4 regions of the Enterobacter sp. Taxon_2 genome follow, and region 2 is predicted to be linked to each of the others. Evidence: predicted binding sites of a transcription regulator. Region 2 holds the regulator's gene; each other region holds the start of a gene.

Region 1 (7,253 bases), 1.2 Mb from region 2:
CCTTCGGCTTTCTCACGAATGCCAAACAGGGTTTCCACGATATCGGTACGCTTTGCCCCCACCAGCCCGGCAATCCCCAGGATCTCTCCCTTGTGCAGGTCGAAGGAGACATCGCGGATAGACGGCTGACGCAATGAGGTCAGATTGCGCACTTCCAGAATCACTTCACCCGGCTTGTTTTCTTTGTCCGGGAAGCGCTGGTTCAGGGAGCGGCCGACCATCATGGCGATGATCTTGTCCATGTCCAGCCCTTCCAGCGGCTGCGTGGCAATCCACTGGCCGTCGCGCAGGATGGTGATCTCATCGCACAGCTGGAAGATCTCTTCCATTTTGTGGGAGATATACACAATGCCGCAGCCGCGCTCTTTCAGCTTGCGAATAATGGTAAAAAGGTGATTAACCTCTTTTTCCGTTAATGACGATGTCGGTTCGTCCATGATGACGATTTTCGCGTCATAGGAGAACGCTTTGGCGATTTCGATCATCTGCATCTGGGAGACGGATAATGTTCCCACGCGGGCGCGCGGATCGATATCAATATCCAGCTCGTCGAAAATCGCTTTGGTGTCACGATACATTTTGTCCTGATCGACAAAGACACCTTTGGTGGGATAACGCCCCAACCACATGTTATCCATGACTGAACGCTGCAGCACCAGGTTTAATTCCTGGTGAACCATCGAGATACCGTTTTCCAGTGCTTCTTTCGCTGAATGGAAATCGATCTCTTTCCCCTGAAAAAGAATGCTGCCAGAATCTTTTTGATAGATCCCAAAAAGACATTTTAATAATGTTGATTTACCCGCACCGTTCTCACCCATTAAAGCGTGAATAGAGTGAGGACGAACTTTTAAATTAACATTATCGAGTGCCTTAACGCCGGGAAATGACTTGTTGATACCGCTCATTTCCAACAGGTATTCACCGGATGACTGAGTAGTTGTGCTGACCATAATTATACCTTGTTGGCCTCGCATATCGCGTTATAAAAGGGCGCAACGAATTGCGCCCAGTGGAGACAGTACCGCTAACTTATTTACCGATAAACTCAGCCAGGTTGGACTGGTCTACGCCCACGTAAGGTACGCGAACGATTTTGTTTTCAATTTTCCAGTTGGTGCCATCTGCCGCGCCTTTGCCATCGGCCAGGTTTTTCGCCAGATCGAAGGTCGCTTTCGCCTGGTTGTTGGCATCGTTCAGCACGGTACCGGCCATCGCACCGGATTTAACCAGCGCCAGCGCTTCTGGCAGCGCATCCACACCGAATACCGGGATGGACGATTTGTTGTGCGCTTTCAGCGCTTCTACCGCACCCATTGCCATCGCATCGTTGTTGGCGATAACCACTTCGATTTTGTTCGCGTTAGGGCCGGACAGCCACGCGTCCATCTTATCTTTCGCCTGAGCGGTATCCCACATCGCGGTATCTAACGCCAGCTGCTGGGTTTTCAGGCCCTTGTCGTTCAGCTCTTTGATAACGTAGGTGGTACGCGCTTCAGCATCCGGGTGGCCAGGTTCGCCTTTCAGCAACACGAACTGAATCTGACCGTCTTTGTTCAGGTCCCAGTTCGGGTTCGCCGCCCAGTGTTTGGCGATCAGATCGCCCTGAATAATACCGGACTCTTTGGAGTCGGTACCGACGTAATACGCTTTATCGTAGCTATCCAGCGCCTTACGGGAAGGTTCTTTGTTGAAGAAGACGATCGGCACGTTCTGGCCGCGCGCTTTTTCAATAACCGTGCCTGCTGCAGCCGGGTCAACCAGGTTGATGGCCAGGGCTTTCACGCCTTTCGCCAGCAGAACGTCGATCTGGTCGTTCTGTTTGGACTGGTCATTCTGGGAGTCGTTCATCAGCAGCTGAACGTCTGGCGCTGCTTTCGCATCTTTCTCAATCGCTTTACGCACAACAGACATGAAGTTGTCGTCGTATTTATAGATGGTCACACCAATACGGGTATCCGCAGCGTGCGCTGCTGCACCAAAAAGCATGCTTGCCATTACAGCAGACAGGGTCAACACCTTCTTATTCATGGTATCTCCGGTTTTTTTATGCAGGGTAGTTCTTGTGAATAACGATCGGCGGGCAGGTGTTAATAAAACGTTACTGACAGCCGAAGTTCACTTATAAAATTTCTATCTTCCGTGTTCGGTAACGCTCCAGAAATGCGTTTTATTCGTTGTTTGCGGCACGTTGGCTATAGTGAAAGTGAATAATCACCGTTACATAGCGTTTCAGCTCCTAAAACGCTGACATCATAGTCAGCGCCTTGTTAAGATACTGTGAATTTACTCACATATTGAAAACGGTTACATCACCTCATGTAATCAGTTAGTGATCGGAACCACAGTTTGCCTGGCCGCGACGGAGTGGCGACGCACTAAAGTCGGCATGAAACAGTGCGTTGCGCCCGGATCCAGCAGCCCTGCCGCCCCCTGTAACGCCAGCTCAGTCGCCAGTTTCGCCATAGAGGCAATGGGGTAGCGCACCGTTGTCAGCTGCGGGTCGGTGTAACGGGCAATCGGAATATCATCAAAGCCAATGAGTGATAAATGCTGTGGCACCGCAATGCCGTTGTCTTTCAGCGCCGTCAGGGCCCCTGCCGCCATGCTGTCGTTATAGGCAAACACCGCAGACAGCTGCAGGTTGCGGCCCAGCAGTTCCACCATCGCCGCTTCACCGCCCTGCATGTCCGGCGTGCCGGTCCCCACCCAGCTTTCGGAAGGCGTAATGCCGTGCTCTTTCAGGGCGTTTTGCCACCCCTCGCGCCGCAGGTCGTCATCTTCAATCTGATGGCTGGAGGCCAGATAGCCAATCCGCTGATGCCCGTTGTTAATGAGCATTTTCGTGGCCATCATGGCGCCGCTGACGTTATCCAGCCCGACGCAGCGATGGGCATAGCCGGGGACGATACGGTTAATCAGCACCATGCCCGGGATCTGATCCATAAAGCCGGTTAGCTCTTCATCGCTCAAGGCTTTTGAGTGGACAATCAAGGCATTACAGCGCTGGCGAATCAGCACTTCGATGGCATGGCGCTCTTTTTCCGCCTCATGATAGCTATTGCCGATCAGGACGTATTTCTGATGCTGCTGGGCGACCACGTCGACCGCTTTCACCAGCGCGCCGAAAAAGGCATCTGATACATCCATCACCACCACGCCGATGGTGTCGCTGACCTGCGTCGCAAGCGCCTGCGCATTGGCATTTGGCCGGTACCCGAGCTGGGTCACGGCTTTCATTACGGTTTCACGGGTTTCAGGGCTGACCAGCGCGCTGTTGTTCAGCACGCGCGAGACGGTGGCCACAGAAACGCCCGCCTGACGGGCGACGTCACGAATGGTGATCATATTCACCATCCTTCAAAGGATTGCAGCAACTCACAGACACCCCCTGTGTTTAGCAAGGTGGCTATTTTGGCAGCGAGAGAAAGGGGACTACGTGAAGAAGCTCACACTCATGAAAACGCTTACATCCGTTTTGTTAATGATTGTGATCCAGATCGTTATCTGGATGTGTTTTTCAATGATACCCCTGAAGCATGTGCGGTTAACTGACGCCACACCCACTCCAGCGGTCCCTGGCGGAAATAACGTAGCCAGAGAACAGAAAACGCCAGGTTAACCACCCAGACCGGGATAACAAACGCCAGCAGCGTGAGGCGGTCGAATTTCATAAACAGGCCAAAGCGATAGAAAAGCGTGGTGCAGAGAAGCGTTTGCAGGAGGTAGTTGCTCAACGCCATACGGCCCACGCAGGCGATAGCGCTGACGATCCACAGGCGGGAAAGCGTTGGCCAGAAGCCATAGATCAGCGCCGCGTAGCCGATGGTCTGGAACGGTGCGCTCAGTTCGCGCGGCACCTGGAGCAGGAACGCGCACCAGCGGTAATCCCAGTGGATGTGCCACTGCGTAATGACCGCCGGGAGGTTAATCAGCACGCCGAGCAGCACCAGCCCCACACCCGTTCGCCGATAGTGACGCAGGCTGAATTCGCCTTTCAGCCAGCCGGTGCGCATCAGTGACGCGCCCATCAGCATCATGCCCGCCAGCTGCCAGCCGTATTGCGCCCCCAGCGCAAGGAGGTTGTCCCCCAGCATATCCGCGCGGTTGCTTATCGCTTCCGTACCGCCTTTCAGCTTCCAGAACTGCTCGTACTGCAGGTTAGCGGCATCCGGGATCCAGGCACGGTTAGTCGCCTCGCCGGAGATCATCCCCAGCAGCAGCAATACGGCAAGCCCCATGACATAGAGCATCACGCCGGTGTTAAACAGGCTTTTAACGCTGTGCGCATCGCGAATCAGACGCCAGCAGATGAGCCCGACTAACCCATACGCGAGAAGAATATCGCCGTCCCAGAAGAACAGGCCGTGAATAAAGCCGAGGATAACCAGCAGCGTCAGGCGCGACTGGATCCAGCGCGTACCGCGTTTGAGGAGAAGCTGCAGGCCTGCGCCAAACAGCAAGGCAAAGAGCGTGAGGAATTTGACCTGCGCGAAGAGGTCGAGGATCGCCCACGTCCAGGCATCACTGCGCGTGATGTCGCCATACCAGGCAGGATTGAGATAAGCCGCCTTCGGCAAACCGAAGGCGGTGATATTAAGCAGCAGGATACCGAGAATGGCGACGCCGCGAACAAAATCGAGCGTGACGTTTCGCTCCATGGTCCCTGCCCTGTAAGACTTAGTTGTGGTGACGTACGGCGCGCAGGAACTCCTGGCGGGTATTCTGGCTCGATTTAAACAGACCGCCCAGCGAGGTAGTGGTGGTCGCACTGGTGGCATCGCGCACGCCACGCGCTTTCACGCAGTAGTGAACCGCATCGATAGAGACGGCCACGTTATTGGTGCCCAGCAGCGTTTGCAGCGCGGTCAGGATCTGCTGGGTCAGGCGCTCCTGCACCTGCGGACGCTGAGCAAAGAACTGCACGATGCGGTTGATCTTCGACAGGCCAATCACCGTATCTTTGGGGATATACGCCACAGTCGCTTTACCGTCGATGGTCACGAAATGGTGTTCGCAGGTGCTGGTCAGCGTGATATCGCGGACCGTCACCATCTCATCCACTTTCATCTTGTTTTCAATGACGGTGATTTTCGGGAAGTTGGCGTAATCCAGACCCGAGAAAATTTCGTCGACGTACATTTTCGCGATGCGGTGCGGCGTCTCCATCAGACTGTCGTCACTCAGATCGAGATTCAGCAGCTCCATGATATCGGTCATATGACCGGCAATCAGACGCTTGCGGGTTTCATTGTCCAAATCCTGTACGGGCGGACGCAGTGGCGTTTCAAGACCGCGCGCAACCAGGGCTTCGTGGACCAGGGCAGCTTCTTTACTGAGTGATGACATTTTGTTCTCCTGCAGGTGTGGCGTCTTTTGCCCTCGTTGTGGCAAAAGTATGCGCTCATTGTGCGTGAGGCGGCGCACATAATCCAGTATTCACGACGATAATTATTGCAATTGCTGTTGCCTTTCAGCGTGACGATTCCAGACCAGGGCTCCGCCGACGAACAGCGCCACGCCCGCCAGCCCCAGCGCAGGCTCCAGTCGGTGGGTAAGCCAGGTTGATAACGCCGAGGTCATCGGGCCAATCAATTGCCCTATCGCATACCCGGTGGTGAGCAGGCCGGCCATATAGCGGGTGTGGTTTGGCGCCAGCTCGCGACCGTATAAAAGAGAAAGCTGCACGGCACACAAAAAGCCGCCTCCCACCAGCAGCCCGCCCGTCAGCAAACCGCCAATCCCCGGCAGCAGCCAGGCCGCCAGCACGCCCGCCCCCTGTAACCACAGCACGATAGCCAGCCTGCGGTTAGCCGTTGAGGTGTGGCGTAAAAGAATACTGAGCGCAATCCCCACCACGGCGGCGAGACCAAAAATCGGCCAGACAAACTGGGCAAACAGGCTGCCGGGAAAACGCACCGCCGCCATTTGCGACAGGAAAGTCGCCGGGAGGATATAGCCAAACCCGGCCAGGCTGTAGCTCCAGACCAGGCGCTTTAAATCCGCCGTCAGCAGCAGCGGCTCCGGCGCGGTGCCGGGTCGATGGAGCTGCCCGGATCGCGGCAGGTAGCGCGCCACCAGTGCAATCAGTACCAGCGCCAGCACGCCGTAGATTTGCCATGCCGCCCCGGCCGACAGGGATTTCGCCTGGATATAGACGGCGAGCAGCCCGCTCAGGGCGATGCCCGCCCCCGGTCCGGCAAACACCGCAGCGCTCAGGCCCGGTTTACCGAGCTGCCCCAGCCGTTCGTTAGTCCAGGCGGCAATGAGTACCATCGACCAGCCGCTCATGCAGCCGATGACAAAACGCAGCAGGCCGTGCACGACGGCGTTATCCGCCGCCGCGGAGAGCAGCGTCAGCGCCACCGCGCCGGTGATGCCAAGCCAGAGGCGCGTTTCCACAAAGCGGTGCGCACGCATGGCATCCCATGCGCCCACCAGATAGCCCAGGTAATTCATCGCCGCCACCAGACCCGCGCTGGTCAGCGTAAGCTGCCCGGCAGCAATCATCAGTGGCACCTGGGGCGTGAAGGCAAAGCGCCCTATCCCCATCGCCACCACCAGCACGACAAACCCACTGAGCGCAATACGCAGCGCCATGACCGCTCCAAATGTTAAAGAAAAGTAAATTTATGATGCAGCATCTCGCCCTCTGGCGAAAGTGAAAGTTACTCACAGGTCAATGAAAAGGCTGTATTATGGTTTTTATGAATACGCATTCTCATTAAGGAGCCCTGCATGGAACTGCTCGAAGAGCACCGTTGTTTTGAAGGTCGACAGCAGCGCTGGCGGCATGACTCCACCGTCCTGAACTGTGCGATGACGTTCAGCATTTTCCTGCCCCCGACGGAAAATCCGCCGGTTCTGTTCTGGCTGTCAGGTCTGACCTGCAATGACGAAAACTTCACCACCAAAGCGGGCGCGCAGCGTATTGCCGCCGAGCTGGGCATTGCGCTGGTGATGCCAGACACCAGCCCGCGTGGCGATGATGTGGCCGACGATGCCGGATACGACCTGGGCAAAGGCGCTGGGTTTTATCTCAATGCGACCGAGCAGCCCTGGGCGCGCCACTACCGCATGTATGATTACCTTCGCGATGAACTTCCTGCTCTGGTGCAGTCGCAGTTTGCGGTCGGCGAGCGCTGCGCGATCAGCGGCCACTCCATGGGCGGACACGGCGCGCTCATCATAGCGCTGAAAAATCCGGGGAAATACGTCAGCGTGTCGGCATTTGCGCCCATTGTGAACCCAAC
Region 2 (7,253 bases):
ATTTGCGCAGAGAAAATTACTCTGCGTCCGGCTCTTCCGTTTTGTACTTCGCTGCCGTCTCTTTGATCAGCTGCTGCAGTTCGCCGCGCTGATACATTTCAATCAGGATATCGCAGCCGCCAACCAGTTCACCGTCTACCCACAGCTGTGGGAACGTCGGCCAGTTCGCGTACTTCGGCAGTTCAGCGCGGATGTCAGGGTTCTGCAGGATATCAACGTAAGCAAAACGCTCACCACAGGCAGACAGCGCCTGAACCGCTTGCGCGGAGAAGCCGCAGCTTGGCAGCTTTGGAGAACCTTTCATATACAGCAGAATCGGGTTTTCAGCGATCTGGCGCTGGATTTTTTCAATAGTGGTGCTCATGTCTTGCTTCCTTTAACTTCTGTTACGGCATTCGTCTGACATTGTAGCGGTTCAGACTGGCATCGGAAAATAACATTTTTGTCACGTTTATACATTCTACTCCGAGTCAGGAAAAGTTGCATTGCAAATGGTGTTTACCCTGCGGCGGTCAGGGTTTTGCTTAGGGAATGGGCAAATGAGCGACAGAACGATGAATTTTTTTGCACTTGCTTACGAAACACGATTGTAGATTGAAAAATGCTATTAACTTTCTGGCTTTTTATAGATTAGAATCGACGGGCTTTGTAAATCACACGCGGGTATTATTGATGACCTGCATTTATCAGGGGACTGCCCAGTGGCGCGGATAAATAAAATCTCGATCACGCTCTGTGCTTTACTGTTTACTTCACTCACTTTCACGCCAGTGGCAAACGCCTCTCAGCAGGCGCTGCATTCTGCTGTACAAAAAAACCATCTGGTGAAAGCCACAGAACGTAAGAAAAAAACCACCGCTAAGAACGACAAGAAAAAAACACCGGCTCAGACGAAACAGACCGCTTCCAGCAAGACGAAAACCAAACCTTCCCGTACTGCCCACTCCGCCAAAAGTAAAGCTTCGCAAACCGCCGCTAACCTTGTTACTGAAAAATGCATCACGCGTAAAGGCCACAAGGCGAAATGCACGAAGGTCACGAAAATAGCGGAAGTGCATAAGGTGCGCGTACAGAAAGCGCAAAAAACCGCGATGAACAAACTGATGGGGCAGATTGGCAAACCCTATCACTGGGGTGGCAGCTCGCCGCGTACCGGCTTTGACTGCAGCGGCCTCGTCTATTACGCCTATAAAGATCTGGTCAAGTTCCGCATTCCTCGTACCGCTAATGAGATGTACCACCTGCGCGATGCCTCACCGGTTGACCGCGGTGAGCTGGAAAACGGCGATCTGGTGTTCTTCCGCACTCAGGGTCGCGGCACGGCTGACCACGTCGGCGTCTATGTCGGTAACGGAAAATTCATCCAGTCACCGCGTAGCGGCCAGGATATTCAGATCACCTCTCTCAGTGAAGACTACTGGGTACGCCATTACGTCGGCGCACGTCGCGTGATGACGCCGAAAACCATTCGCTAACCCCTGCCCTGCCACACCCGTGGCAGGGTAAGTTCCTCTTTTGCATACCCTTTCAATTTGCTATCCTGTCCTTGTTGTCTGTGTGGTTATTGGCAACGCAAAATACAATAAGGAGAGAAGCAATGTCGTTCGAATTACCTGCACTACCGTATGCAAAAGACGCCCTGGCACCGCATATTTCTGCGGAAACCCTGGAATATCATTACGGCAAGCATCACCAGACGTACGTCACTAACCTGAACAATCTGATCAAGGGCACCGATTTTGAAGGCAAAACGCTGGAAGAGATCGTCCGCAGTTCAGAGGGTGGCGTATTCAACAACGCGGCTCAGGTGTGGAACCACACCTTCTACTGGCACTGCCTGGCGCCAAACGCCGGTGGCGAACCTGTCGGTGAACTGGCTACCGCTATCAACGCCGCCTTTGGCAGCTTCGCGGATTTCAAAGCGAAATTTACCGATGCAGCCATCAAGAACTTCGGTTCGGGCTGGACGTGGCTGGTTAAAGAGGCGGATGGCAAACTGGCTATCGTGTCCACCTCTAACGCAGGCACTCCGCTGACCACCAGCGCTAAGCCGCTGATGACCGTGGACGTATGGGAACACGCTTACTACATTGATTACCGCAACGCGCGCCCGAACTACCTGGAGCACTTCTGGGCACTGGTTAACTGGGACTTTGTGGCGAAGAACTTCGCCGCGTAAGAGACACGCAGAAGGGTTCGCCCTTCTGCGTTTTTGGTTTATTCCGCAGCGCAGGCTGCTTCAGGCTGTTTACGACCCGACATCATCACCAGCAGCAGGCCGAGCGCGGCAATAATCGCCCCCATCACCGGCACAAAGCTGTACCCCAGTCCCCCTGAAATCACGGCCCCACCGGCCGCCGCACCGAGCGCATTGCCCAGGTTGAAGGCGCCGATGTTGACCGACGATGAGAGGCCCGGCGCTTCATGCGCAACACGCATCACGCGCATCTGCAGCGGCGGCACCACGGCAAAGGTGGCGGCTCCCCAGACGACCATCGCGATCGCGGCGCCAAACTCATTACGCGCCAGCCACGGAATGGCAATCATGATGACAATCAGCAGGGTTAAGAAGCCCTTCAGCGTGCCGCTTACGGAACGGTCGGCAAATTTCCCACCGAGATAGTTGCCAATCGAGAAGCCCACGCCAATCAGTACCAGCATCGCGGTCACAAAGAGAGGCGTTGCGTGGGTGATGTCATGCAATACCGGTGAAATATAGGTGTAGAGGGTAAACATCGCCCCTGCCCCCAGCACGGTGGTGAGCAGCGCGGAGAGCACCTGCGGGCGCATCAGCACCGACAGCTCTCTGCGCACGTCAGGACGTTCACCCGCGCTGCCTTTCGGCAGGGAGAAGAACAACGCCACCATTGCGACCACGCCCAGTCCAGCCGTCGCCAGGAATGACATCCGCCAGCCAATAACCTCGCCCAACCAGGTTGCCGCAGGCACCCCGCCAATGTTAGCAATCGTTAGCCCCATAAACATGGTGGCTACGGCGCTGGCCTGCTTATGTTTTGGCACCACGCTGGCAGCCACGACCGATCCCAGCCCGAAGAACGCGCCGTGGTTAAGGCTGGTCAGAATGCGTGACAGCAGCAGCGTGGTGTAGTCCGGCGCAATGGCCGAAAGCACGTTGCCCAGGGTGAAAATCGCCATCAGGAAAATCAGCGCATTGCGGCGCGCGCGGTGCGAAAGGAGAAGCGTCATCAGCGGCGCCCCCACCATCACGCCGATAGCATAGGCGCTGATTAACATCCCTGCCGCAGGGATCGAGACGTCCACGCCGCGGGCGATGACGGGCAGTAACCCCATCGGGGAGAATTCAGTGGTGCCAATCCCAAAAGCGCCAATCGCCAGGGCCAGCAGGGGAAAATTGATTTTCATGCGTCAACTCCGGATGCCGTGTCATGTGGTGACACAGAACAAAGAAGCGGAAAGCATGACATCAATCACAAAAAATGAGAAGTTAACAAAATGGCAAAAGATTTTTGCCAGAGAAGTAACAATCGGGTCGATCGGGAGGGAGAAGACTCTCCCTCCGCGTAAATCAGTGCAGCGCAGCCGTCAGACCGGCCGCGACAATCAGAGCCAGCACAATAACGGTGGTGAACAGCGAAAACTTCAGATCGGAACTCATCAATTTTTCTCCTTTTAATCCCCCCACGAAAAGTGAGCCTGCTCATTTTTGCATAATTTACGTCAAAAATCTTCCTGGATTTAGGCTGATAAACACTTTACCTCTTCCCCTTTTCATCAAGATAGGACAAAATTCCACGCTAAATTTATTAGCGTACCGGCCATTGACCCCCTCCTGACGTCCCGTGTCGTTTTCCCGGCGTGCCGCAATTCAAGATTGCGTGATAAGGGTGAGAGAAGGCAAACGTTTACCTTCAAGTTTTTCAGGAGCTTAGGATATGGTCTGGAGTGACATTTAATGGCAACAATTAAAGACGTAGCAAAACGCGCAAACGTTTCCACTACAACCGTATCACATGTAATTAACAAAACCCGCTTTGTGGCGGAAGAGACGCGCAACGCCGTCTGGGCAGCGATCAAAGAGCTGCACTATTCGCCAAGTGCGGTTGCGCGCAGCCTCAAGGTTAATCACACCAAGTCCATTGGATTGCTGGCCACCAGCAGTGAAGCGGCCTATTTTGCCGAGATCATTGAAGCGGTTGAGAAAAACTGCTTCCAGAAAGGTTATACCCTGATTCTGGGCAACGCGTGGAACAGCATTGAAAAACAGCGCGCCTACCTGTCGATGATGGCGCAAAAGCGCGTTGATGGCCTGCTGGTAATGTGTTCCGAGTACCCGGAATCCGTGCTGTCGATGCTCGAAGAGTATCGCCATATTCCCATGGTGGTCATGGACTGGGGTGAAGCGCGCGCGGATTTCACTGATTCCGTTATCGATAACGCTTTTGAAGGCGGCTATATGGCCGGTCGTTATCTGATCGAACGCGGTCACCGCGAGATTGGCGTGATCCCCGGTCCGCTGGAGCGCAACACCGGCGCGGGCCGTCTGGCCGGTTTTATGAAAGCGATGGAAGAAGCGCTGATCAACGTGCCGGAAAACTGGATTGTGCAGGGCGACTTTGAGCCGGAGTCGGGCTACCGCGCAATGCAGCAGATCGTCTCCCAGCCACACCGTCCGACCGCCGTTTTCTGCGGGGGTGACATCATGGCAATGGGCGCGCTCTGCGCTGCCGACGAGCTGGGTCTGCGCGTACCGCAGGATATTTCCGTGATCGGGTATGACAACGTGCGTAACGCGCGTTTCTTCACGCCAGCGTTGACCACCATTCATCAGCCGAAAGATTCGCTGGGCGAAACGGCCTTCAATATGCTGATGGACAGGATCGTCAACAAACGTGAAGAGTCGCAGTCCATTGAAGTTCACCCGCGTCTTATCGAACGCCGTTCCGTTGCGGACGGTCCGTTCCGCGATTACCGTCGTTAATCGCTTTACGGGGCCAGCTATGCTGGCTCCCGTAACCATTCCCGATTTAGCGTTTCGCTGTCTCCCAGATAATCCAGCAGCCAGGCCATCGCAGGCGAGACATCACTTTGCTGCCAGGTCAGGCAGCAGGCCGCATCCGGGAACGGATTCTCCAGCGTCAGCTCAACCCACTCTCCGGTATCGATGCGCGGACGCGCGAAATGAACGGGCACCATCGCGACGCACAGTCCGGCGCTGAGGCACGTCGCCGACGATTCCCAGTCAGGGGCTACCACCCGCCGCTGGTTGTCCAGAAGCCAGGTGATACGCTTGGGCAATGAACGGGAGGTATCCTCCAGCACCAGCGACGGCCAGTTGCGCAGCGTATCATCGCTGAGCGGCCCCTCCATCACCGCCAGCGGATGATCGCTTGCCACCACGCACTTCCAGCTCAGCATGCCCATATCGCGAAAGGCGTAACGTCCCCCGACCGGGATCGCCTGCGTGGCCCCGATTGCCATCTCTGCCCTGCCGTCCGCCAGCGCATCCCAGACGCCGTTGAACACCTCCTGCGAGACCCGCAGCTCGACATCTGAAAAATGACGATAGAAATCGACGATCATCTGCCGGGTACGTTCCGGCTTAACGATGTTATCCACCGCGATGGAAAGATGCCCCCGCCAGCCGTTAGCGATCTGCTGACACTGTTCGCGGGTGATCTGCATTTTTTTGATAACAGAACGCCCTTCCTTCAAAAACCACGCCCCGGCGGGCGTTAATTCCACATCACGATGGCGCCGCTCAAACAGCGGAACCGCCAGCCACTCCTCCAGCTGACGCACCGTGTAGCTGATGGCCGAAGGGACGCGGTGCAACTCCTGCGCTGCACCGCTAAAGCTGCCGTTACGCGCGACAGCATCGACCACTTCAAGAGAATAATCTGACCACATTTTCTGCCTGCAAAAAATTTGAATGCACCCGCCAAATATTAGCGTTTCACAAGCGGCTTTGCACTCCCTACACTCTGCGCCAACGTACACCTGCCTCCTCAGGAGAATAAGAGAATGCAACCCAGGAAAGGATTTTTAGTCTGGCTCGGCGGCTTAAGCGTGCTGGGCTTTTTGGCCACCGACATGTACCTGCCCGCGTTTGCCGCCATGCAGGAAGATTTGCAAACCCCTGCGGCGGCCATCAGCGCCAGCCTGAGCCTGTTCCTTGCCGGTTTCGCTTTCGCGCAGCTGCTGTGGGGACCGCTCTCGGATCGCTTTGGTCGTAAACCGGTACTGCTGCTGGGTCTGGCCATTTTTGCCGTGGGCTGCCTGGGGATGCTGTGGGTGCGCGATGCCACCTGGCTGCTGGTGCTGCGCTTTATTCAGGCCGTGGGCGTCTGTGCTGCGGCGGTGACCTGGCAGGCACTGGTGACCGACTACTATCCGGCTAACCGCACAAACCGTATTTTCGCCACCATTATGCCGCTGGTGGGTCTTTCCCCTGCCCTGGCTCCGCTGCTGGGCAGCTGGATCCTCGCGCACTTTGACTGGCAGGCCATTTTTGCCACGCTGTTTGCCATCACGCTGGTGCTGATGCTGCCAGCGTTTGCCCTTAAGCCCGCGCATAAAAAAGAGGCGCATGCGGATGCGAAGCCGATTACCTTCACCTCCCTGCTGAGCGCCAAAGCATATCGCGGCAATGTCCTGATTTACGCCGCCTGTTCGGCCAGCTTCTTCGCGTGGCTTACCGGCTCGCCGTTCATTCTGCACGATATGGGCTACAGCCCGGCGGCCATCGGTTTGAGCTATGTTCCGCAGACTATCGCCTTCCTGGTGGGCGGGTACGGCTGTCGCGCGGCGCTGCAAAAATGGGAAGGTCAGCAGATGCTGCCATGGCTGCTGGTGCTGTATGCGCTGAGCGTCATCGGCACCTGGGCCGTCGGGTTTATTCCGGGCGCGGGCCTGGCTGAAATTTTGATCCCCTTCTGCGTCATGGCCGTGGCGAACGGGGCGATTTACCCGATCGTGGTGGCACAAGCGTTACGCCCGTTCCCGCAGGCGACAGGCCGCGCCGCCGCGCTGCAAAATACCCTGCAGTTGGGTCTGTGCTTCCTGGCAAGCCTGGTGGTCTCGGCGCTGATTGCGACGCCACTGTTAACCACCACCAGCGTGATGCTGGTCACCGTTGCGCTGGCGGTGATGGGCTATCGCATGCAGGCCTCCGCGCAGCGTGAGCAGGATAGCGGCGCTCAGGTGGAAACCTCGCATGCCTGATTGCGCCAGAAATCATGTTACATTTCAGTGATTAGGTTGCTAACAATTTT
Region 3 (7,253 bases), 450 kb from region 2:
GAAGCCGCGTTTGTTGTTCGAGAACATAATGGTGCCGCCTTTGCGCAGCAGGCGCTTCAGGTCGGTCATCAGGCGCAGGTGATCGCGTTGTACATCAAAGCTATCTTCCATACGCTTGGAGTTGGAGAAGGTCGGCGGATCGATAAAGATCAGGTCAAACTGCTCGTCGGTGTCGCGCAGCCAGCCCAGCACGTCAGCCTGCATTAGGCGATGCTGACGTCCGGTTAAGCCGTTAAGACGAAGGTTGCGCTCCGCCCATTCCAGATAGGTGCGGGACATATCCACCGTGGTGGTGCTGCGCGCGCCGCCCAGACCGGCATGCACGCTGGCGCTGCCGGTATAGGAGAAGAGATTCAGGAAGTCCTTGCCTTTACTCATCTGGCCCAGCATGCGGCGGGCGATACGGTGGTCGAGGAACAGACCGGTATCCAGATAGTCGGTCAGGTTGACCCACAGGCGCGCGTTGTATTCGCCCACTTCGATAAAGTCGCCCTTCTCGCCCATCTTCTGGTACTGATTTTTGCCTTTCTGACGTTCACGCGTTTTCAGCACCAGCTTGTTTGGGGCAATACCCAGCACGGCGATGGTGGCGGCAATGACGTCCAGCATGCGCTGACGCGCTTTTTGCGCATCAATGGTTTTCGGCGGCGCATATTCCTGAATCACCACCCAGTCCGCGTAGCGGTCAACCGCCACGTTGTACTCCGGCAGGTCGGCATCGTACAGGCGATAGCATTCAATGCCCTCCTGCTTCGCCCACTTCTCAAATTTCTTCAGGTTCTTGCGCAGGCGGTTGGCGTAATCTTCCGCCACGCCGGACGGCTTGCTGTCGGCCGCCTTCTCCGCCAGATGGTAGTTTTTCTGCACGCAGTCCAGCGGGCCGTTTTTCGCTTTAAACTGGCGATCGGCGCGCAGCTGCAGGCAGCTCAGCAGTTCCGGCGAGGCGCTGAACAGAGACAGGTTCCAGCCGCCGAAGTGGTCCTTCATATTGCGGCCCAGCAGGCTGTGCAGGGCAATCAGCGCAGGCTCGCTGTCCAGACGCTCGCCGTATGGGGGGTTGCTGATCACGGTACCGTACGGGCCTTTTGGCAACGGGTTGGTCAGGTTCGCCACGTCTTTCACTTCGAAGGTGACCAGCTCGCCGATACCAGCGCGACGGGCGTTGCTGCGCGCGCGTTCAATGACGCGCGGGTCGCTGTCCGAACCATAAAAGTGGGAGGTGTACTCTGCCAGGCCTTTGCGTGCGCGGGTTTGCGCGTCGTCTTTGACCTCTTTCCAGAGCGCTTCATCGTGCTGTGCCCAGCCTTTAAAGCCCCAGTGACCGCGATGCAGGCCCGGCGCACGATCGGTTGCCAGCATGGCCGCCTCAATCAGCAACGTACCGGAACCACACATCGGATCGAGCAGCGGCGTACCCGGCTGCCAGCCGGAGCGCATCACAATGGCGGCCGCCAGCGTTTCTTTAATTGGCGCCATACCGGTACGATCGCGGTAGCCGCGCAGATGCAGCCCTGCACCGCTCATATCGAGAGAGATGCTCGCCGTGTCACCGTTCAGCCAGACGTTAATACGCAGATCGGGGTTTTCACGATCGACGTTCGGACGTTCCTTATTTTTACGCGTGAAGCAGTCCACAATGGCGTCTTTTACGCGCAGGGCACCGTACTGGCTGTTGCGGATCTCGTCGTTCACGCCGTTGAAATGCACCGCAAAGGTGGCATTCGGGGTAAAGATCTCTGTCCAGTCGATCATCTGTACGCCGGTATAGAGGTCAAGGTCGCTATAAACCTTGCACTCCTTCATCGGCAGCATGATGCGCGACGCCAGGCGACTCCACATCAGGCTCTGGTAAATAAGCCGCGTGTCGCCCTCAAAATGGACACCACCCTGAACCACCTGGCACTCTTGTGCGCCCAGGCTTTCCAGTTCAGTTTTTAACAGCTCTTCCAGCCCACGGGCCGTACTGGCAAACAGAGAATTCATATCGTCACTTTTACTCTTAGAAAATTGTCGCGCATTATAGCTAATATGGCGTGTATGTCATAAAGTTGAAGGCTTATTTTCATTTGTGGGAGTGTGCAGTGGCGACGTTATCCAGGCTTTTTATTCATCCGGTGAAATCCATGCGCGGAATCGGCGTCTCTCACGCGCTGGCCGACATGAGCGGATTCGCCTTCGATCGTATTTTTATGGTCACCGAGCCTGACGGTACGTTCATTACCGCACGCCAGTTCCCTCAGATGGTTCGCTTTACCCCTTCCCCGCTTCACGACGGTTTGCACCTGACCGCGCCGGACGGTTCCAGCGCGGTGATTCGCTTTGCGGATTTTGCGCCCGTCGATGTGCCAACGGAAGTGTGGGGCAACCATTTTACCGCGCGCATCGCCCCGGATGAGATTAACCGCTGGCTGAGCGGCTTCTTCTCCCGCGACGTGCAGCTGCGCTGGGTTGGGCCTGAACTGACGCGACGCGTGAAGCGCCACGACGCCGTTCCCCTCTCCTTCGCCGATGGCTTCCCGTTCCTGCTGACTAACGAAGCCTCGCTGCGTGATTTACAACGCCGCTGCAAAGCCAGCGTTCAGATGGAACAGTTTCGTCCGAACCTGGTGGTGACCGGTGTCGACGCCTGGGACGAAGACACCTGGAAAGTGATCCGCATTGGCAGCGTCATCTTTGATGTCGTAAAACCCTGTAGCCGCTGCATTTTCACCACGGTGAGCCCGGAGAAAGGCCAGAAGCACCCTTCCGGCGAACCGCTGAAGACGCTGCAGTCATTCCGCACCGCGCAGGACAACGGCGATGTGGATTTCGGCCAGAACCTGATCCCGCGCTCCAGCGGTGCAATCCGCGTTGGTGATGAGGTAGAGATCCTTGCCCGAGGGTCTGCAAGAGTGTACGGCTCAGGTCAGGAAGAAGAAATGGTCGACGTTGTGACGAATGTCGCCTCTGCGGTAGATATTCACTGGCAGGGAAACATCATCCGTGGCAACAACCAGCAGGTATTACTGGAGCAACTGGAGCAGGCAGGTATTCGCGTCCCCTATTCCTGTCGCGCAGGCATTTGCGGATGCTGCCGCATCAGGCTGGTGGATGGCGAAGTAAGTGCGTTGAAAAAATCGGCAATTGGAAATGACGGCACAATTCTGTGCTGTAGCTGCATACCGAAAACGTCCGTACAGCTGGAAGCTTAAACCGCCTGTTCGAGGCTGAAAGAATCTACGCGCAGCTGTGGCTTCAGCCTGTCGTTCATCACTTTAATGGCATCGCCAAGCTGCATCGTCCGCCCGGCAATGGTTACGCCGGGCTGGGCCAGCAGGCAGAGCGCAGCATTTTCACCAGGCTCAACCACCAGCAGGCTTACCTCTTCTGCGGTATCGCTCAGATTGACGCTCGCCGCGTCACCTGTTGCCGGGGTCCAGTTCATACCGTGCGGCAGGAAATGCCAGCTTTTCGGCATTTGCGGTTTCAGGAAGCGGATAGCCACTAGCGCATTTAATACCAGCTCGGCACGCTGCTCTTTAGAAAGCACCAGATCGCGGCATTTTTCTTCGAAAGAGAAATAAAGCGCCGCATCGTCAACGCAAAAGCCCGACGGGGAAAACGCGTCCGGGGTTAACATTCGGCGGGCGAAACGAGAGCGAAACAACATGCCATTGGCTAAATCGAGCATCATTCGATCATGCTCGTCGCAAAAATACCAGCGCCAGTTATCGTCAGGTTTAATTCGCATGTTTCTCTCCCGTCCCCGAAACGTCCTGTACTAAAAATGTCCTGATCGCCGCTTCGTTTATAACACCATTAATAAAAGACTATAATGTCTAAATAAGCAACAGTGACGGAATATAAAACAACCAGGGCTGGAAATAAAGCCCTGGTTGTCTGATTAAGAGAAAAGATTAGATATGAGTAACGATTTCTTTAATCAGCGGTGGTCCTTTAAAAATAAAGCCGGAATAGATTTGCACCAGTGACGCACCCGCCGCCATCTTCTCGCGCGCAGCAATCACGGAGTCGATGCCACCGACGCCAATAATCGGCAGGCGTCCTTTTAATTCCGCAGACAGGGCGCGAATAATCTCGGTGCTTTTTAATTGTACCGGACGTCCGCTTAACCCACCCGCTTCGTCACAGTTTTTCATTCCCTGCACGAGGGAGCGATCGAGGGTGGTATTGGTTGCAATCACACCATCAATATTATGGCGAACTAAACTGTCGGCAACCTGGATCAATTCTTCGGCAGAAAGATCCGGGGCGATCTTAACCGCGACCGGAACATATTTATGGTGGATCGTCTGGAGTTCATTTTGCTTATTTTTAATGGCACTCAGAAGATCGTCCAGCGCTTCGCCATATTGTAAGGAGCGCAACCCCGGAGTATTGGGTGAAGAAATATTCACCGCAATATAACCGGCATAGGCGTAGACTTTTTCCATACAAATCAGATAGTCATCTTTACCCTGCTCGACCGGCGTGTCTTTATTTTTGCCGATATTGATGCCCAGAATTCCGTCAAAGTGGGCTTTTTTAACGTTCTCAACAAGGTGATCAACGCCAAGGTTATTAAAGCCCATGCGGTTGATCAGCCCTTCGGCTTCAACCAGGCGGAACAGTCGCGGCTTGTCATTTCCCGGCTGCGGGCGCGGCGTGACGGTCCCGATTTCAATGGAGCCAAAGCCCATCGCGCCCAGGGCATCGATACACTCGCCATTTTTGTCCAGACCAGCCGCCAGACCCAGCGGGTTTTTAAAGGTCAGACCCATGCACTGCACAGGTTTTACCGGGACATGCTGACGCACCAGCGCGGCCAGCGGCGTTCCGGTAATACGACGTAATTGCTGCATTGTAAATTCATGAGCGCGCTCAGGGTCGAGCTGGAAAAGAGCTTTACGAACGAAGGGGTAGTACATGAACTCTCCTGGATTCCCGGTGTGCAAACCGGGAGGGGATTATGGGCGATCCACGCGCGAAAGGGAATTGACCTGCGGCAAAAAATCAGCGTAAAACGCAATCGTTTACCTCCCTGTCTATTTCTTATGCACTTTTTCGCATTTTAATTGCAGATAAATCATTTAGTGGAATAACCGCGCGGTGTCACACTCCTTAAAATTGTTATGAATGTTAGATAAAAGCAAACAATTAGTTATAAGGAGGAAGTATGCGCGTCATTACCCTGGCCGGAAGTCCACGATTCCCTTCGCGCTCCAGCGCCCTGCTGGAATATGCCCGCGAAAAACTCAATGCCCTGGATGTGGAAGTGTGCCACTGGAACCTGCATAACTTCGAACCTGAAGATCTGCTTTATGCCCGTTTCGACAGCCCTGCGCTTAAAACGCTCATCGAGCAGCTTAACGGCGCTGACGGCCTAATTGTGGCAACGCCCATTTATAAAGCCTCTTTTTCCGGGGCGCTGAAAACGCTGCTCGATCTGCTTCCGGAACGTGCCCTGGACGGCAAAGTCGTGCTGCCCCTGGCAACGGGCGGTACGGTTGCCCATTTACTGGCCGTGGATTATGCCCTGAAGCCGGTGCTGAACGCATTGAAAGCGCAGGAGATCCTCCACGGCGTTTTCGCCGATGACTCCCAGGTTATCGATTATCAACATAAACCTCATTTTACGCCGAACCTGCAAACCCGCCTCGATACTGCCCTGGAAACCTTCTGGCATGCTCTGCACCGCAGGGATATCCAGGCGCCGGCGTTTGGTCAGCCTCAAGGAGTCGCACATGTTTAAAACATTAACCCGTATCGGCCTGGCAGGTCTGATGGCGCTTTCCTCGCTGGCCCATGCCGCAGAAACGGCTCCGGACAGTTTACGCATTGGCTATCAGAAAGGCAGCGTCAGCATGGTGCTGGCGAAAAGCCACCAGCTTCTGGAAAAACGCTTCCCGGACACCAAATTCTCCTGGGTGGAGTTCCCGGCTGGCCCGCAGATGCTGGAGGCCCTGAACGTCGGCAGTATCGATCTCGGCAGTACGGGTGATATTCCGCCGATATTCGCCCAGGCGGCGGGAGCGGACCTCGTCTATGTTGGCGTTGAGCCGCCCAAACCGAAGGCCGAAGTGATTCTGGTGCCAGAAAACAGCGACATTAAAAGCGTCGCCGATCTTAAAGGGCATAAAGTTGCTTTCCAGAAAGGTTCCAGCTCACACAACCTGCTGCTGCGTGCCCTGCAAGAAGCCGGACTCAAGTTCACTGACATTCAACCTGTTTACCTGACGCCTGCCGACGCGCGCGCCGCATTCCAGCAGAAGAACGTTGATGCCTGGGCCATCTGGGATCCGTACTACTCCGCCGCATTACTGCAGGGCGGCGTTCGCGTGCTGAAAGACGGCACCACGCTGAAGCAGACCGGTTCGTTCTATCTGGCCGCGCGTCCTTATGCGGAAAAGAACGGCGCATTTATTCAGGGCGTACTGGATACCTTTACCCAGGCCGATGCGCTGACCCAGACCCAGCGCCAGGAGAGCATTACCCTGCTGGCGAAAACCATGGGCTTACCTGAGCCGGTGATCGCGAGCTATCTCAACCACCGTCCACCGACCACCATCACGCCCGTGGACGCCCACGTCGCCGCGCTTCAGCAACAAACGGCTGACCTTTTCTATCAAAACCACCTGGTGCCGAAACAGGTCACTATTCGCGAACGCATCTGGCAGCCCGCAGGCAAAGAAGGAGCTAAATCATGAGTCTGAATCTTTTCTGGTTTTTACCCACCCACGGTGATGGACACTATCTTGGTACAGAAGAGGGTTCGCGCCCGGTTGACCACGGCTACCTGCAGCAGATTGCGCAGGCGGCGGACCGAATCGGTTTCACCGGGGTGCTTATCCCGACCGGACGTTCATGTGAAGATGCCTGGCTCGTGGCCGCGTCGATGATCCCGGTCACCCAGCGTCTGAAGTTCCTGGTTGCGTTACGCCCGAGCGTTGTCTCCCCCACCGTGGCGGCGCGTCAGGCGGCAACGCTGGACAGACTATCCAACGGCCGCGCCCTGTTTAACCTGGTGACGGGCAGCGATCCGCAGGAGCTGGCGGGCGATGGGGTATTTCTCGACCATACCGAGCGCTATGAAGCCTCCGCCGAGTTCACCCGCGTCTGGCGACGTCTGCTGGAAGGTGAAACCGTTACCTTTGAAGGCAAGCATATCCACGTTCGCGACGCGAAACTCTACTTCCCGCCGGTGCAGCAGCCGCGCCCGCCGCTCTATTTTGGCGGATCGTCGGATGTGGCCCAGGATCTGGCGGCAGAGCAGG
Region 4 (7,253 bases), 1.6 Mb from region 2:
CCCCCCATTGCCACTGCCGAATAGACGGCCTGCAGACGAATCACGTCCCCGCCCTCGCGCGCTGCGATATAGCGCATCGCCGCCAGATGGCACACGGTAAAGGTGCCGCAGTGAAGAATTTGCGCCACAATCAGCCACGGCAGATCGGTCGTCCAGCCCATAATCCCCCAGCGCGCCACCCCACACACGGCGGAAAGCAGCAGCAGGTCACGCGCGCCAAAACGACGGAACAGTTTTTTGCTCAGGGCAAAGATAATGACTTCGGCCACCACGCCCAGCGACCATAGATAGCCCACAGCGGAAGCGGAATACCCTGCCCCCTGCCAGTAGATGGCGCTGAAGCCATAATACGCCGCATGCGCCCCCTGAAGGAGGCACACGCACGCCAGAAAACGCCAGCTCTGTGCGACCAGGCTCCGCCATGCGGGCCAGCCGGCGCTCTCCTGATGGCGGCTTTCCCCTTGCGGCATCACCGACGGTCGCAGCAGCATACCCAGCAGCATCGAGGCAATACCGATGCTCAGCAGGGCAAGAATGGCGCGATAATCGTAAAGGCTGACCAGTTTGCCCACCAGCGCCGAGCCAATCACAAAGGCGATAGAGCCCCACAGGCGCACGCGACCATAGTCCATGGTGATCTGCTTTTGCCAGGTGTTCGCCAGGGCATCCGTCAGCGGCACCAGCGGTGAGAAGAACAGGTTAAAGCCGACCATTACCACCATCAGCCAGGCAAACTGGTGGCTGACCCAGAAGCAGGCCACAAAGACCAGGGTCAACAGAGCAAGAATGCGCACGGCCTTGATCAGTAAGGAGGGATCGCTGACGCGCGGGGCAATCAGCAGGCTGCCGAGGAAACGCGCCACCAGCCCGGCCCCCAGCAGGACGCCGATGGTCTCGGGCGTCAGGCCGATACCCTTGAGCCAGACGCTCCAGAAGGGCAGAAAAATGCCGTAGCTAAAGAAATAGGTGAAATAACTGAGCGCCAGCCAGCGCGTGGAATGCAAGACCATGAATCCCTCCCGAAATCGAGGCCATAGTCTGGCGAGAATATAAAAATTAAGCAAGTAGATAGCCTGCTATAAATTAACGAAAAATTAACATCTTGTGCAGTCGCCTGGCTTATGGCAGGGAATGGAAATATGTATTACGTTTAAATTACTCCACTTGCAGAGGTTTTCTGCCATGAACTCACTACGTTATCTCGATTTCGGTCAGTCGCGTCACCTGCTGCTGTTGATCGGCCGCATCGCACTTGTCGTGCTGTTTATTATCTTTGGTTATCCAAAACTGACGGGATTTAGCGGCACCGTACAATACATGACCTCGCTGGGGACGCCGATGCCCATGCTGGCGGCCATTATTGCGGTGGTGATGGAAGTACCTGCCGCCATTCTGATCGTACTGGGCTTTTTCACCCGTCCTCTCGCGGTACTGTTTGTGTTCTACACCCTCGGAACGGCGGTAATTGGCCATCACTACTGGGATATGACCGGTGATGCGGTCGTACCGAATATGATTAACTTCTACAAGAATATCAGTATTGCTGGCGCCTTTATTTTGCTGGCGATTGTTGGTCCCGGCGCGATTTCCCTTGACCGGCGTTAAGCCATAAAAAAAGGCCGCAAGCGCGGCCTTTTTTATTTCTGCAAAGCAGAGGAATTATGCGTATACCGGGAAGCGTGCGCAGATATCCAGAACTTTACCTTTGACGCGCTCGATAACCGCTTCGTCATTGATGTTGTCCAGAACGTCACACATCCAGCCAGCCAGCTCTTTCACTTCCGCTTCTTTGAAGCCGCGGCGAGTCACGGCCGGAGAACCGATACGGATACCGGAGGTCACGAACGGGCTCTTCGGATCGTTTGGCACGCTGTTTTTGTTCACGGTGATGTTGGCGCGGCCCAGGGCAGCGTCAGCTTCTTTACCGGTCAGGTTCTTATCAACCAGATCCAGCAGGAACAGGTGGTTTTCAGTACCGCCGGATACCACTTTGTAGCCACGGTTCAGGAACACTTCCACCATCGCTTTGGCGTTCTTAGCAACCTGCTGCTGATAAACCTTGAACTCAGGCTCCATCGCTTCTTTCAGCGCTACCGCTTTTGCCGCGATAACGTGCATCAGTGGGCCACCCTGCGCGCTTGGGAACACCGCGGAGTTCAGTTTTTTGTACAGCTCTTCGTCACCGCCTTTCGCCAGGATCAGGCCACCGCGTGGACCCGCCAGGGTTTTGTGGGTGGTGGTGGTCACAACGTGAGCGTGCGGAACCGGGTTCGGGTAAACGCCTGCGGCGATCAGACCCGCAACGTGCGCCATATCAACGAACAGGTAAGCACCGATGCTGTCTGCGATTTCACGCATTTTTGCCCAGTCAACGATACCGGAGTAAGCGGAGAAGCCACCGATGATCATCTTCGGTTTGTGCTCTTTAGCCTGCTTCGCCATGTCTTCGTAGTCAATTTTACCGGACTCATCGATACCGTAAGGGATGATGTTGTACAGTTTGCCGGAGAAGTTAACCGGGGAGCCGTGAGTCAGGTGGCCGCCCTGCGCCAGGTTCATACCCAGAACGGTATCGCCCGGCTGCAGCAGCGCGGTGTAGACCGCGAAGTTAGCCTGAGAGCCAGAGTGCGGCTGCACGTTCGCGTAGTCAGCGCCAAAGAGTTCTTTCGCACGGTCGATAGCCAGCTGCTCAACGATATCAACGTACTCGCAACCGCCGTAATAGCGTTTGCCAGGGTAACCTTCAGCATATTTGTTGGTCAGCTGAGAACCCTGCGCCTGCATAACGCGCGGGCTGGTGTAGTTTTCGGAGGCGATCAGTTCGATGTGCTCTTCCTGACGTACTTTTTCCTGCTCCATAGCCTGCCACAGTTCGGCATCATAATCGGCAATGTTCATTTCACGCTTTAACATCCGCATCTCCTGACTCAGCTAACAAGTAAATTTTGGCCTGAAAAGGCAGTCCTGTTGGACGACGGGCAACAGTATAACTGATTAGTTCTGTGATAACAGGTCTTGACAAACGATTTTACGCAAACGTTTCCCTACCCGCCACGCAAGGGTTTGAGGAATAAAGCTCTCGCCCTTTCCAGCGGATTTCTTTTCAGGTTTGTGATGCATATTTTTCATCTTGCAAAGAACCATTTACAACGCAGGGGTATTTTTTATAAGATGCATTTAAAATACATCATTAAAGTGACATCAGAAGGACGCGCTCATGCTCGACGCTCAAACCATCGCTACCGTAAAAGCCACCATTCCTCTGCTGGTGGAAACCGGCCCTAAACTCACCGCCCATTTCTACGATCGCATGTTCACGCACAACCCGGAGCTCAAAGAGATATTCAACATGAGCAACCAGCGTAACGGCGATCAGCGTGAAGCGCTGTTCAACGCCATCGCGGCCTATGCCAGCAATATTGAAAACCTGGCTGCACTGCTGCCTGCGGTAGAAAAGATTGCGCAGAAACATACCAGCTTCCAGATCCAACCCGAGCAGTACAACATTGTGGGTGGCCACCTGCTGGCGACGCTGGACGAGATGTTCAACCCGGGCCAGGAGGTGCTGGACGCGTGGGGTAAAGCCTACGGCGTGCTGGCAAACGTGTTTATCAACCGTGAAGCACAGATCTACAGCGAAAACGCCAGCAAGAACGGCGGCTGGGAAGGCACGCGGGCGTTCCGCATCGTCGAGAAAACCCCGCGCAGCGCATTGATTACCTGCTTTGAGTTTGAGCCGGTGGACGGACAGCCGGTGGCCGATTACCAGCCAGGCCAGTATCTGGGCGTGTGGCTGAAGCCAGAAGGTTTCCCGCATCAGGAGATCCGCCAGTATTCTCTTACCCGCAAGCCAAACGGCAAAGGCTACCGCATTGCGGTGAAGCGTGAGGACGGCGGCCAGGTTTCCAGCTGGCTGCACAACGAAGCGAACGTGGGCGACGTGGTCCATCTGGCCGCGCCGGCGGGCGACTTCTTTATGGCCGTTGAAGCAAACACCCCGGTTACGCTGATCTCTGCGGGCGTCGGCCAAACGCCAATGCTGGCGATGCTCGATACGCTGGCAAAATCACACCACGGTGCGCAGGTAAACTGGTTCCACGCTGCGGAAAACGGCGACGTGCACGCCTTTACGGAGGAGGTGAAAACGCTCGGGGCGTCCCTGCCGCACTTCACCGCGCACACCTGGTATCGCCTGCCGACGGAGGCAGACCGCGCAGCTGCTGGCTTTGACAGCGAAGGTCTGATGAATTTAAGCCAGATGGAAGGGGCGTTTAGCGCGCCGGACATGCAGTTCTACGTCTGTGGGCCGGTGGCGTTTATGCAGTATGCCGCTCAGCAGCTGGTTGAGCTGGGCGTGAACAAAGACAGCATTCATTACGAGTGCTTCGGCCCGCATAAGGTGCTGTAATCGCCCGGCGGCGCTTCGCTTGCGCGGGCCTACGAAGAGTTTGTAGGCCGGGTAAGCGCAGCGCCACCCGGCAAGAACGTTAAATCGCGGCGTCGTCTTCTTCGCCGGTACGGATACGGATCACGCGCGCCACGTCAAAGACGAAGATTTTACCGTCGCCAATTTTGCCCGTCTGCGCGGTGCGGATGATGGTATCCACGCAGGTATCGACGATATCGTCGCTGACCACGATTTCAATTTTTACTTTCGGCAGAAAGTCGACCATGTACTCTGCGCCACGGTAAAGCTCGGTGTGGCCCTTCTGACGACCAAAACCTTTCACTTCCGTCACGGTCATCCCGGTGATGCCGACTTCCGCCAGCGCTTCACGCACATCATCCAGTTTGAAAGGTTTAATAATCGCATCAATCTTTTTCATGGTGGGTCCTTAAACTCTTGCCTGTAAGCTGCCTCGTAATCGATTGCTCACAGTACCATACGGCATTACTCTTTAAAATCGTTTGCTTCCAGCTCGTGGCGCGACAGCAGCTTGTAGAACTCGGTGCGGTTGCGTCCGGCCATGCGCGCGGCGTGGGTCACATTGCCTTTGGTGATCTGCAATAGCTTGCGCAGATAGTTGAGCTCAAACTGATTCCGCGCTTCGGCAAACGTCGGCAGCGCCGTGTTTTCCCCTTCCAGCGCCTGCTCCACCAGCGCGTCGCTGATGACCGGTGAAGAGGTCAGCGCCACGCACTGCTCAATCACATTGACCAGCTGACGCACGTTGCCCGGCCAGCTTGCGGCCATCAGCCGCTTCATTGCATCGGTGGAAAACGCGCGCACGAATGGTTTATGGCGATCGGCCGCCTGGCGCAAAAGGTGGTTCGCCAGCAGCGGAATGTCTTCCGCACGCTCCGCCAGCGCCGGGATCTTCAGGTTCACCACGTTCAGGCGGTAGTAGAGATCTTCACGAAACTCGTTGCGGGCCATCACTTTCGGCAGATCGCGGTGGGTGGCGGAAATAATTCGCACATTAATATCAATATCGCGGTTGCTGCCCAGCGGGCGAACTTTGCGCTCCTGCAGCACGCGCAGCAGCTTGACCTGCAGCGGCGCGGGCATATCGCCAATCTCGTCCAGGAACAGCGTGCCGCCTTCCGCGGCCTGGAACAGCCCTTCCCGGCTGCTTACCGCCCCGGTGAATGCCCCGCGGGCATGACCAAACAGTTCAGATTCAAGCAGCTGCTCCGGGAGCGCGCCGCAGTTAATCGCAATAAAGGCGTTCTTGCTGCGCGGGCTGGCGTTATGGATCGCCTGGGCCAGGATCTCTTTCCCGGTGCCGCTCTGGCCGTTGATGAGCACGCTGACGTCGGACTGCGCCACCATCCGGGCCTGTTCAAGCAGACGCAGCATCACGGGGCTGCGGGTGACGATAGGCTCCCGCCACGCTTCATCCCCCGCCGGGGCGGCATGTTCCAGCGCGCTGTCGATAGCCTTATACAGCGCGTCTTTGTCCACCGGCTTGGTCAGGAAGCTGAATACCCCCTGCTGCGTCGCGGCAACCGCATCCGGGATCGACCCGTGCGCGGTCAGGATAATCACCGGCATCCCCGGCTGCTGCTTCTGGATCTCCGCGAACAGCTGCAGGCCGTCCATTTCGTCCATCCGCAGGTCGCTTATCACCAGATCGATCTTCTCGCGGCTGAGGATCTTAAGCCCCTCGAGCCCGCTTTCCGCGGTCACGACGCTGTAACCTTCACTCACCAGACGCATGCCCAGCAGCTTTAACAGCCCGGGATCGTCATCCACCAGTAACAGATGGGCTGGTTTACGGCTCGTCATGCTTCACATCCTCTTGTTTCGGCGTATCGCTGTCCGGTGCCGCAGATGAACTCCCCGGCTGATATTTGCGCGACGAGAGCTGCCTTTCGATATCGGTCAGGTTTTCCAGCTTACGCGTTGTGGTATCGAGCTGCGTACGTAAATGTTGCTGCTGCTGACGCAGCGTATCAAGCTCGCTATCGGTTGACTGTTGCAGCTTGCTGTAGCGGGAGCGCTCTTCAGACAGCTGAAGCTGTAATGTCTGCCCATCGCGCCAGAGCTGGTATACCGGGCGTACCTGCACGGGAAGATTGACCACGAACGTGTCCAGTCGGGTCACGTTGGCGCGCCGTTCGACGGGGGTGATTTTCGCATCAGCCAGCAAAATGCCGCGCTTGAAAGCGTCCTGCCAGGTGTCGTCATCCAGCATCGCCGCCTTCGAGCGAGCGTCTACCGGGGCCAGACGCTGGGCGCAATCTACTCCACGCAGCCAGAACAGCGGGTTGCTTTCAACGTCATGACCTGACAGGTTCCAGATATCGTCACAGCGGGTTGAGAGGAAATCGGCCAGCTGGTTATCAGGCCATTTATCTTCTTGTTTATCGCTAATTGCACTTTGTGGCGCATGGGAAACACACCCTGCCAGAAATAAACAGGGCAGGCTCAGGCGAAGCGTGTTGCGGGAAAACACCGCGCGTACGGCGCGGGAAAAGACGTGTGACATACTCACCAGACATAGATTCATTTTATTGATTTTTCCGGCTCAGGGGCAGTTCAATACGGAAGCAAACATCCGAACGTTCATCCGTGGCAATGTTTAGCTCACCCTGCATGCGTCGTATGCAGTCCCGGGCGATGCTCAAGCCCAGACCACTGCCTTTCACCGCACCTTTCCGCTGATGACTCCCCTGGAAAAAGGGCTCGAAGATCATGGTTTTTTCGTCATCGGGGATCGGGGTGCCGGTGTTAGCGACGTCTATAAACACCCGGGAACCCTTCGTATAACTTCGGATATAAATGTTACCGGATTCAGTACCATAGTGCA

Evidence for each region. Region 2 encodes PurR, which represses purine synthesis genes. Its sites were predicted from a motif close to CANGCAAACGTTTGCNTG; they were not measured.
Region 1: galS (HTH-type transcriptional regulator GalS) is a predicted target of PurR. The motif match lies at 3,457-3,474, and genes of this name have one in related genera.
Region 3: pyrD (quinone-dependent dihydroorotate dehydrogenase) is a predicted target of PurR. The motif match lies at 5,002-5,019, and genes of this name have one in related genera.
Region 4: glyA (serine hydroxymethyltransferase) is a predicted target of PurR. The motif match lies at 3,030-3,047, and genes of this name have one in related genera.

The regions. Positions count from the first base shown of each region.
Region 1 covers NZ_CM178024.1:3,291,691-3,298,943, forward strand. Annotated here, with positions in the region: gene mglA (galactose/methyl galactoside ABC transporter ATP-binding protein MglA) at 1-953, opposite strand, end outside; gene mglB (galactose/glucose ABC transporter substrate-binding protein MglB) at 1,033-2,031, opposite strand; gene galS (HTH-type transcriptional regulator GalS) at 2,326-3,348, opposite strand; gene yeiB (DUF418 domain-containing protein YeiB) at 3,504-4,661, opposite strand; gene folE (GTP cyclohydrolase I FolE) at 4,681-5,349, opposite strand; gene AC4IC4_RS15685 (YbfB/YjiJ family MFS transporter) at 5,452-6,600, opposite strand; gene fghA (S-formylglutathione hydrolase) at 6,739-7,253, shown strand, end outside.
Region 2 covers NZ_CM178024.1:2,054,651-2,061,903, reverse strand. Annotated here, with positions in the region: gene grxD (monothiol glutaredoxin 4) at 17-364, opposite strand; gene AC4IC4_RS09765 (C40 family peptidase) at 702-1,475, shown strand; gene sodB (superoxide dismutase [Fe]) at 1,598-2,179, shown strand; gene AC4IC4_RS09755 (MFS transporter) at 2,218-3,384, opposite strand; gene cydH (cytochrome bd-I oxidase subunit CydH) at 3,548-3,637, opposite strand; gene purR (HTH-type transcriptional repressor PurR) at 3,935-4,960, shown strand; gene punR (DNA-binding transcriptional activator PunR) at 4,978-5,889, opposite strand; gene punC (purine nucleoside transporter PunC) at 6,004-7,203, shown strand.
Region 3 covers NZ_CM178024.1:1,601,026-1,608,278, reverse strand. Annotated here, with positions in the region: gene rlmKL (bifunctional 23S rRNA (guanine(2069)-N(7))-methyltransferase RlmK/23S rRNA (guanine(2445)-N(2))-methyltransferase RlmL) at 1-1,983, opposite strand, end outside; gene AC4IC4_RS07445 (YcbX family protein) at 2,082-3,191, shown strand; gene zapC (cell division protein ZapC) at 3,188-3,730, opposite strand; gene pyrD (quinone-dependent dihydroorotate dehydrogenase) at 3,897-4,907, opposite strand; gene ssuE (NADPH-dependent FMN reductase) at 5,156-5,731, shown strand; gene AC4IC4_RS07425 (sulfonate ABC transporter substrate-binding protein) at 5,724-6,686, shown strand; gene ssuD (FMNH2-dependent alkanesulfonate monooxygenase) at 6,683-7,253, shown strand, end outside.
Region 4 covers NZ_CM178024.1:3,646,935-3,654,187, forward strand. Annotated here, with positions in the region: gene AC4IC4_RS17240 (3-phenylpropionate MFS transporter) at 1-1,010, opposite strand, end outside; gene AC4IC4_RS17245 (DoxX family protein) at 1,183-1,605, shown strand; gene glyA (serine hydroxymethyltransferase) at 1,660-2,913, opposite strand; gene hmpA (NO-inducible flavohemoprotein) at 3,218-4,408, shown strand; gene glnB (nitrogen regulatory protein P-II) at 4,488-4,826, opposite strand; gene glrR (two-component system response regulator GlrR) at 4,892-6,229, opposite strand; gene qseG (two-component system QseEF-associated lipoprotein QseG) at 6,216-6,953, opposite strand; gene qseE (two component system sensor histidine kinase QseE/GlrK) at 6,955-7,253, opposite strand, start outside.